3 regions of the Exiguobacterium sp. s7 genome follow, and region 3 is predicted to be linked to each of the others. Evidence: riboswitches for the same ligand, from Rfam matches in the RefSeq annotation. Region 3 holds a riboswitch; each other region holds the start of a gene.
What was found. Region 3 has a riboswitch for S-adenosylmethionine ahead of KNP79_RS02740 (methionine ABC transporter ATP-binding protein). Riboswitches for the same ligand answer to the same signal wherever they lie in the genome.

Region 1 (3,277 bases), on a different contig from region 3:
GTTGAATGACTGACATCGGTACCTCTCCTTTCTGCATTGGACTGTCTTCTCTTCAAGATTATGATATTTCCGTGAAATGTGTCAACATAAATCGTCAATGTGTCATAATAATTCGTTCAAATTCTTTCGGCTGAGCCGGTAGTCGATCAACCGAGAGAACACGACTTGAATCATCGCCGTGACCGGTACACTGATGAACATCCCGACGAGACCGAACAGGCTACCCCCGATGATGATCGAGGTGATGACCCAAAACGGGGTGATGCCGACGCTGTCGCCGAGAATCTTCGGGCCGAGCCAGAGTCCGTCGAATTGTTGCAACAAGAAGATGAACAAGAGGACGATGAGCGCCGTGAACGGGTCATAGAAGTAGGTGATGATGAACGCCGGAATCATCCCGAGCAGCGGACCGACGTACGGGATAAAATTCAAGACGCCGACGATGACGCCGAGTAGAAGCGCGTAAGGTGCCCCGATGATCAACAGACCGGCGACGGCCAACACCCCGATGATGAGGCAGTCGATCGACTTCCCGATGATATAGCGTTTGAAGATGTAATCCATCTCTTGAAAGATGTCGATCGTCGTCTTAGCCGACGCGACCGGGAACATCGCATACAACAGCCGCTTGAACATGCGGGCAAAAACCTCTTTGTCTTTTAACAGATAGATTGAGATGACGATCCCAATCAAGAAATTGATGAGCGTCATCGTGAAGCTCGACACGTAGCTGACCGACGACAAGACGGCGGTCTCGACCCAGCCCGAGTAACGTTCCTCGAAGCGGCTGAAATCGATGGCTTGGGCGATCGTCGCGTTGTACTCTTTCAAGTACGTGTTCAACTTGGCGAGGAACCCGTCAATCTGTCGGATGTAGAACGGGAGCTCTTCGATGAGTGAGGCCACACTCGAGTAGATGCGCGGGAACAATGTCACAGCGGAGATGACAAGAATCCCGATGAAGACGATATAAACGATCAGCAAACCTTGATAGCGTTTTAATTGAAACCGTTCTTCTATATAGGACAGGACGGTATTCAGGAGCAGCGCGATGGCAATTCCCATGATAATCGGCGTCAGCAACTGGAACGTGTAGTGCAACACACTAGAAATCGTGTCCGGTTCACTGATGACTTTCCATAGGACGAGCAGAATCAATCCGATCACGCTCAACTTCCAAATCAATTGACGATTTAATTCCAAAGGTCCATCCCCTCATCTTTTAAATTTTGTAGAATAGTGTTCACTTTGTACTATGACCTTTTTTTTATCGGGATTCAATAGGCCACACCCATTTTCGAAAAAGGATTGACAAGATTGGTAACGTTTGGTTAACTAAGTGACATATTACAAAAAGACAAATCGCATATAAAAACACTTTCTATCAAGAGAAGCGGAGGGACTGGCCCGATGAAGCTTCAGCAACAGATTGTTCCAATACTGTGCTAATTCCAGCAAGGTGACCTTGAGAGATGGAAAGGTGGTTGTTTGAATACGTCCGTATCTCGACACCCCTTTCCGCGGAAAGGGGTGTTTTTTGCATAGGAGGACTATTCATGACAGACAGACGCTCACACTTACTTAAAACTTTACCACCCCAACATTTTGTCGGACTCGCCGATGAAGTCGCAGCACTTGAACAGGCCGGTCGCGATATCATCCGACTCGGTCAAGGGACGCCGGATTTGCCGACGCCCGCCCCAATCTGCGACGCACTTCAGACGGCGCTCCTTGATGCCTCGACCCATCAATACGGTCCGTTCCGCGGTCAGGCCCGTCTGAAGCAAGCGGTGGCGACGTTTTACTTGAATGAGTACGGCGTCGAAGTCGATCCCGAGACGGAAGTCGCGATCCTCATCGGTTCCAAGTCCGGACTCATCACGTTGCCGCAATGTGTGCTCGAGCCAGGGGACGGGATCTTGCTGCCGAACCCGGGCTATCCCGACTACATCTCCGGGGCACGACTCGCCGGTGCCGTCGTCCGTGATCTCATCTTACGCGAGGAGCACGGTTTCCTCCCTGACTATGAGACGCTCGATACGGAAGGGGCGAAACTCATGTATTTGAACTATCCGAGCAATCCGACGGGGGCCGTCGCCACACCAGCCTTCTTTGATGACACCGTTCGGTTCGCCCAGGAGCGGGACTTGATGGTCGTCCATGACTTCGCGTATGGCAGCATCGGGTTTGATGGACACGTCCCGCCGAGCTTCCTGCAGGCGAAAGGGGCGAAAGAAGTCGGGATCGAGGTATATACGATGTCGAAGGCGTTCAACATGTCCGGTTGGCGCGTCGCCTTTGCCATCGGGAACGCGGACATCATCGAGGCGATCAATACGTATCAGGACCACGTCCACGTCAGCGTGTTCTCGGCCATCCAGGCGGCGGCTGTCGCCGCGCTCGAGGCCCCACGCTCCATCCGGGACGATTTGGCCCGACTCTATGAGGCACGGCGTGATCGCCTGATCGATGGGTTGAACCGGGCCGGTTGGGCCGTCGAGCCGCCGGAGGGTTCGTTCTTCGTCTGGGCGAAAGTGCCCGAGGGCGATGCCAAATCGTTCTCGCGTAAGTTATTGTACGAGGCAGGAGTCGCCGTCACACCGGGCTATTTCTTCGGTTCAGAAGGGAACGGATACGTCCGCTTCGGCCTCGTCTCGCCCGAGCCGAAAATCGATGAGGCCGTCGAACGAATCGAGCGGTTGTTTGCCGCCTATGAGGAGGTGCGGGCATGATTCGTCAGGCCGTCCTTGAATATGACCACGCCGATGACGCGCTCGACCGTCTTGATGACTTAGTCGACGGCCGACGTGCCCACGTCCTGCGCGGTCAGAACGGGTACGAAGTCGTGCGGGCCGTCCATCCATCCATCACGGACTATCCGGCCACGACGTTCCGTGGGGAGTGTACGGACAAGGAAGTCGAACGGCTGATTTTTGAAGACGTCGATGTCCTCATCGCCATCGGGGGCGGGAAGCTCGTCGACACGGCCAAACTCGTCGCCTATCAACAGAACGTGCCGCTCATCATCGTCCCGACACTCGCCTCGAACTGTGCGGCGTTCACGCCTCTCAGCGTCGTCTATCGGGAGGACGGGAGCTACGACCGCTACGACATGTTCCGCGTCGTCATCGAACGGGTCATCGTTGACTCGCGGGTCATCTCGCGCTCTCCATATGAATATTTCCGAGCCGGTGTCATCGACACGGTCGCGAAGTTTTACGAGGCCCGTTACTTGAGCGGTGACAGCTCGGTCGACGCGGGCGTCAACACCGGGCTC
Region 2 (3,277 bases), on a different contig from region 3:
GCAACACCGTCAGTGCATGCTCGCCGATGGCCCGGTACGTATCGACGTCCCGGTCGTACAAAGCGATGGCGCGGCGTTTGATTTCCTCGGCAATCGCCTCGAAGTCGTCCCCGACATTTAAATCAAGGAGCGATTCGATCACGTTTTGCAGATTGACCGCCGTCGGCCGGGTCGCGATCAAGCGGCGTCCGACGAGGTCGAGCCGACGCGTAAAGTCCGGATCGTCGACTAACCGGCCCGCCTCTTTGGCGAGGACGAACGCCCCGAAGTATGCGATGGCCGGGGCGCCGCGGACTTGGAGCGTCTCGATGGCATGTTCGGCCTGTTCGAGCGTCTCAATCGTCACGTACCGCTCTTCATGCGGCAACAACGTCTGATCCAATACGATGAGTTCGTCTGTCTGTGAATGGAAACGGATGTTTTGGACCGTCATACGCGCACCCCCGACAGGAGTGTCACCAAGTCGTCAATCGATTCGACGCTGTGGCGTTCTTTAATGAGCGCCGTCCCGAGGGAGAGCGCGTCACGTTTTCGTTCGAGCCGCGTCGCTTCCGGCAACGTCTCGAGATCGGCGACACCGGCCAGTCCGACGGCACGGCGAATGAGTTCGCAACCGGCGTAGCCGATCGTGTCGCTGAAAATCGTCCGCAACAACTCGTCGACGAAACCGTCCGTGTTGAACGGCTCGACGGCGCGTTCAAAATTGGCCCGAAACGTCTTCTCAAACGTCTCCCACACCGTCAAGACGTCCGTGAAACGCTCGAAGCGTTTGAGCGGGTCATGGAACGTCGACAGCGTCAAATGGGCGATGATTTGGCCGAGGTCGAAGCCGAACGGTCCGTAAAACGCGAACTCTGGATCGATAATCTTCGTTTCTTGTTGAGTCGCGAAGATGCTCCCCGTATGTAGGTCGCCGTGTAGGAGTGCCTCATGTTTCGTGACAAAGCCGACTTTCAGTTTCGTCACCTCGACTTTGAGCGCTTGGTCTTGCCAAAGGCGTTCGACATCTTCTCGCAGCGCCGTCTCGATGTTGTTCGACTCCGCGTCTTTGAACGGGTCGGTGAAGATGAGTTTCTCGGTGATGTCACACAGTTCTGGGTTGTAATAGTCACGTTCAATCCGCTTCTTCGCAATCGGTCCGGCCGCGTAATCCGACGTCGCGAACAGCGTCTCGCCTAAAAATTCACCAACATGGCGGGCCAGTTCAGGATACGTTTTCCCTTCCAAATAGCCTGTCCGAACGATCTCAAAATCTGACAGGTCCTCTAAAATCGTGTAGGCGAGCGTGCGGTCACTACCAAGCACGATTGGAACGAAACGAGGGACGACGTTGGCGAATTCGCGCAATGCCAACTGCTCGATCCACGCCCGTTCAAGTGTGAGTGGCCAACTTTCGCCGACGACTTTCGCATACGGGAGCGCTTGTTTGACGATGAGACTCGTTTCGCCTTGTCGGATGCGGAAAACGAGGTTCAAATTGCCGTCCCCGATCTCCTCGCAATGCGTGATGCCTCCGTCTTCGATTAACCCCAACGTTTTCACATGCTCGACGACGGTCTGTTCTGTAAATGGTTGATATGACATGATGTTTTCCCCTTCCTGTACGTTGCCCACAAAAAAAGCCCCTTTCTCCGCGAGAAAGAGGCACAGCCAAACTGGTTGTTCCTCTCATCTGTCAGACATTCGTCTGGTGGATGTAGCACCGTGCCTAGTGGTCGGTTGCTGCGGCGTCATCGGGCCAATTCCCTCTGCCAACTCGCGATAAGAGTGGTTTATTCGATTCGGTGAACTTATGTGCTGAATATTACGGACTCGACGTCACAATTGTCAACGTCATTTTCTCGGTGCACCTCCGTCTTTTTTTGTGCATATATGGAAACAACTTTCCAAAATATTTTTTTTGGAAAAAAAGGAATTGACGACGTGATGATTCTGTGCAAAAATTCAATTAAATTTCACAACTTCAAATCACATTCTTATCAAGAGCAGACGGAGGGACAAGCCCGATGATGTCGCAGCAACCGACCAGAGATGGCACGGTGCTAATTCTTGCAGCGTAAGCTGAGAGATAAGAGTTCATTTTTTTATGATGACCTCTTGCCTCGGCATGGGGTCATTTTTGTTTGCCTGGAAGGAGGAACCATATGAGTATCACTGCCACATATGAAATCAAACGGACGGACGCGGTCGCGACCGTCGCCAACAAGATCGCCCTCGAGCTGACCGTCGGCACATGGACGGACTTGCCTCACTTAGAGCAAGAGCAGTTACAGGCGTTCCGAGGTGAGGTCGTATCAACCACACATACGGACACGACGAGCCGCTTCACAATCCGCTATCCGTTACATAATGTCAGCCCTGACTTTTCATCCATCTTGACGACGACGTTCGGGAAACTGTCCCTCGATGATTCGGTCCGATTAATCGATTTGACGTTGCCGGAGACGCTCGCCTCTGATTTCAAAGGCGCCAAGTTCGGTGTCGACGGGATTCGTGAGTTGCTCGGCGTTCAGGATCGCCCGCTCGTCATGAGCATCTTCAAAGGCGTCATCGGCCGTGACCTCGCGTTTCTCGAGCAGCAACTCCGCGATCAGTTCGCCGGTGGCATCGATATCGTCAAAGACGACGAGATTTTATACGACAACCCGCTCACCCCGTCGCTTGAACGGGCCCGGATCGGAGCGGACGTCATTCAAGCCCACTTCGAGGCGACCGGGAAACGCGTCCTGTACGCCATCACGCTGAGCGGCCCCGTGTTCGGTCTGCGTGACCAGGCGCTCCGTCTCATCGAGGCCGGTGCGACGGCGCTCCTGTTCAACGTCTATACGTACGGTCTCGACGCACTGCGCGAACTCGCGAACGATCCGGATATCCACGTCCCGATCTTGGCACATCCGGCCTTTGCCGGCGCCTTGACCGGATCAATCAGTCATTCGCTTTTGCTCGGTAAACTCCCTCGCCTCGCCGGGGCCGATTTGACGCTCTTCCCGTCACCGTACGGCTCACTTGCGACACCGCGCGACGAGGCGTTCGTGATTCGTGACCAGAGTGCCGAACCACATTGGTCGAAGCCGATTTTGCCGGTCCCGTCCGCGGGGATTCATCCGGGACTCGTCGCCGATATCATTCGGGACTTCGGGACGGATGTCGTCATCAACGCCGGCGGTGGCATTCACGGTCATCCGGACGGTGCAGCCGCCGGGGCTCGTGCGTTCCGACAAGCCATCGCTCACGTACTCGGTCAAACCGAAGGGCAGACGGACGAGCTCGATACCGC
Region 3 (3,277 bases):
AAGATGATCAAAATGATGAACGGGATCGACCGGAACACGTTGACGATTGCGCTGATGACCGTGTAAATCGGACGGTTTTTCATCATGAGCGGTTCGTTCGTGACGTATAAGAGCATCCCGAGGGCGAGACCGATGACGAACGTCGCGGCTCCGGCGACGAGCGTCATATAGAGCGTCTCCCACGTTTGCTCGAGCATGACTTGCCAATCTACATTAGGAAACATCGCTTTCTACCTCCACTTCCACTGCCTGCGACCGGATTGAGGCGATGGCCCGCTCGACTTCAGCCGGCTCTCCGATCAATTGGATGAATAATGTCCCGAGGGCACCGACTTGTGACTGCGTCACGTTCCCGCCGATGATGTTGAAGCCGATGTCATGTTGCTTCAACACTTCTGACAGAATCGGTTGCTCGGCCGTCTCGTTCAAGAATTTGAGCTTGACGATTTGACCGCTCGGATAACGCGCTTTCAAGTGCTCGAACGTGAGCGACATGTCTTCGACCGCGCCGATCTGTTTGACGAACTCTTTCGTGATCGGCTGTTCCGGATGTTGGAACACCTCGGCGACTTGTCCGGTCTCGACGACCTTCCCGGCCTCCATGACGGCGACGCGGTGGCAAATCTTTTGGATGACGTGCATCTCATGGGTGATGAGGACGATCGTCAATCCGAGCTTTTTATTGATGCTGACGAGCAGTTCGAGAATCGAATCGGTCGTCTTCGGGTCGAGTGCGCTCGTCGCTTCATCGCAGAGGAGCACTTCTGGATTCGTAGCGAGCGCACGGGCTATCCCGACTCGCTGCTTTTGACCGCCCGATAGTTGCGACGGATAGCTGTCTTCCCGTCCGCCTAAGCCGACGAGTTCGACAAGTTCTTGGACGCGGCGTTTGCGTTCGCTGGCCGGTACCCCGATGAGCTCGAGCGGGAAGCTGATGTTCTCAGCGACCGTGCGCGACCATAATAGGTTGAAGTGTTGGAACACCATCGAGACGTTTTTACGTACCCCGCGTAGTTCCTTAGGCGTGAGCTTCGTCAGCTCGCTGCCGGCGACCACGATTTCACCGCTAGACGGTGCCTCGAGTCGGTTGAGCAAGCGGATGAGCGTCGACTTCCCCGCCCCTGAATATCCGATTATTCCAAAAATTTCGCCGCTTTCGATGGTAAGCGACACATCATCGACCGCCTGGACCCGACCGTTTTTCGTATCGAACCATTTGGCCACATTGCGTAGTTGAATCAATCCATTTCCCTCCTGACAACAAAAAAAGTACGCACGTTTGAGCAAACGTGCGTACTTTATCGGTACGGACAACGATTGCTCTCATCTTCCAAGGTTTACACCTTGCTGGAATTAGCACCATTTCGGATTGCTCCGCGGTTGCTGGGCGTCATAGGGCCAGTCCCTCAGCCTCTCTTGATAAGAGTGGTTGCGTATTTGATTAGCTTTATCATAGCGACACATTATTTTCATGTCAAACTATTTTTTTCAGACAAATTAAAAAAGGTGCCATCCGAGGATGACACAGAACGTAGCAACTTGAGTCACTGAAGGACAACCCATAGATGAACCTCTTTTGCCCGATCAGAGCATTCATCCTTATATGGGGGATTTTTACCCGATCATCACTCGGTCTTCGAACGGACCATGCAATTACGCGACCGGTGCCCCGACGCTTGATTTTTTTGGGGGACAATCGAAGGGAAGGTCCACCTGAAATCGCGTAAGCTCATGCAACGGTTGTTCGAAAACGTCTTGCTGACGGGAAAATCTCGACCTATGTTGTGTTCAAGTAAGATGTTGTAATGAATATATCATTCGTGAACTTTCTGTGTCAACTGATTATTTAAAATTTTCAGATTATTCTAATCATCCTATCTCATTTGACGAAAGATAGGACGTGCTGGACGTTTTGAAACGCATACAAACGATCGCGAACTTGGCCATTTTCCAGCTTCAATAGCGCCGGGACGCTCATGACTTGATACACCTCGAGCTCGTTCGGGATAAAGTTGGCATCGCGCTTTTCAATCTGGAGTTCGGGGTCGACGGCCTCGACGACCGAGAGCATCCGCTCGGCCACGGCGCATGTACCGCACATCGGGGCGTATATATATAAGAATCCGTCAGTAATCATTGTTCTCACCTCTCCTCTAAGTATATGAATCCGGACCGGTCGGTTCAAAAGTTGTGCTCAAATGGAAAATTCTGAACATTTCAACATTTTATATTGACGCTTGCTAGAAAGAGGCATAGTATGGTCATTAACTTTATTGCTTTTGTACATAACAGCATACCAGTAGAAAAGGACAGGTGAATCCCCAATGACGGAAGAGAAGCTTACCAGAAAACAGTTTTTGATGAACGTCTTGAACGGCCTCAGTCTTGCCATCCTCATCGCCCTCATCCCGAGCGCCTTGCTCGGTGAATTAACGAAAGCCATCTTACCTTATGTTCCGTCACTGCAGTTCATCTTAGATGCGACGACAATCGCGATGCGTCTCTTACCGGTCATCATCGGTGTCGCCGTCGCCATGCAGTTCGGACGCTCGGCACTCGAGGCCGGCACGATCGGCATCGCGACCCAAGTCGGGAGCGGCGCCATCCGCATCGAAGAAGGGGCGTTCCTCATGGCTGGAATCGGTGACGTCATCACGGCCGGTGTGACGGCCGCTCTCGCGACGTTCCTCGTCATGCAGTTGTCGCCACGCTTGAAGACATACACGGTACTCGTCTTACCGATGACGGTCATCGTCGTCGCCGGAGGAATCGGGGCGTTCCTGCTCACTTACATCTCACAAATCACCACATACGTCGGGACGATCATTATGACGATGACGGAACTGCAGCCGATTGTGATGGGTATGTTGATCGCGATGGCGTTCTCGCTCATCATCGTCTCGCCAATCTCGACGGTCGGCATCGCCACAGCGATCAGTCTGTCTGGTGTCGCGGCCGGGGCCGCCAACTTAGGGGTCGTCGCCGCCGGCTTCGGTCTCGCCATCGCCGGCTGGCAGATGAACGCGACGGGAACGTCGATCGCCCACTTCCTCGGGTCACCGAAGATTCAAATGGCGAACTTCGTCCGTCGTCCGATCATGATGTTGCCCGTACTCGCCAATGCGGCCATCCTCGGAGCGCTCGCAGGCATCCTTCGGATCGAAGGCACGCCGATCAGTGCCGGTTTCGGCGTCTCCGGCCTCATCGGGCCAATCAACGCCTTGCATTTGATGCCGGGAGGGTTCGCGCTCTGGAACGTCATGCTCGTCATCGTCTT

Region 1: another riboswitch for S-adenosylmethionine. It lies ahead of KNP79_RS11510 (aminotransferase class I/II-fold pyridoxal phosphate-dependent enzyme); the one in region 3 lies ahead of KNP79_RS02740 (methionine ABC transporter ATP-binding protein).
Region 2: another riboswitch for S-adenosylmethionine. It lies ahead of mtnK (S-methyl-5-thioribose kinase); the one in region 3 lies ahead of KNP79_RS02740 (methionine ABC transporter ATP-binding protein).

Annotation. Positions count from the first base shown of each region.
Region 1 covers NZ_JACSLO010000009.1:24,828-28,104, forward strand. The annotation lists gene KNP79_RS11505 (AI-2E family transporter) at 103-1,203, opposite strand; SAM riboswitch class I at 1,379-1,479, shown strand; gene KNP79_RS11510 (aminotransferase class I/II-fold pyridoxal phosphate-dependent enzyme) at 1,557-2,732, shown strand; gene KNP79_RS11515 (iron-containing alcohol dehydrogenase) at 2,729-3,277, shown strand, end outside.
Region 2 covers NZ_JACSLO010000017.1:7,604-10,880, reverse strand. The annotation lists gene mtnA (S-methyl-5-thioribose-1-phosphate isomerase) at 1-433, opposite strand, end outside; gene mtnK (S-methyl-5-thioribose kinase) at 430-1,584, opposite strand; SAM riboswitch class I at 1,666-1,768, opposite strand; SAM riboswitch class I at 1,974-2,075, shown strand; gene KNP79_RS14355 (2,3-diketo-5-methylthiopentyl-1-phosphate enolase) at 2,145-3,277, shown strand, end outside.
Region 3 covers NZ_JACSLO010000002.1:28,030-31,306, reverse strand. The annotation lists gene KNP79_RS02745 (methionine ABC transporter permease) at 1-224, opposite strand, end outside; gene KNP79_RS02740 (methionine ABC transporter ATP-binding protein) at 214-1,242, opposite strand; SAM riboswitch class I at 1,321-1,426, opposite strand; gene KNP79_RS02735 (thioredoxin family protein) at 1,880-2,137, opposite strand; gene KNP79_RS02730 (PTS sugar transporter subunit IIC) at 2,361-3,277, shown strand, end outside.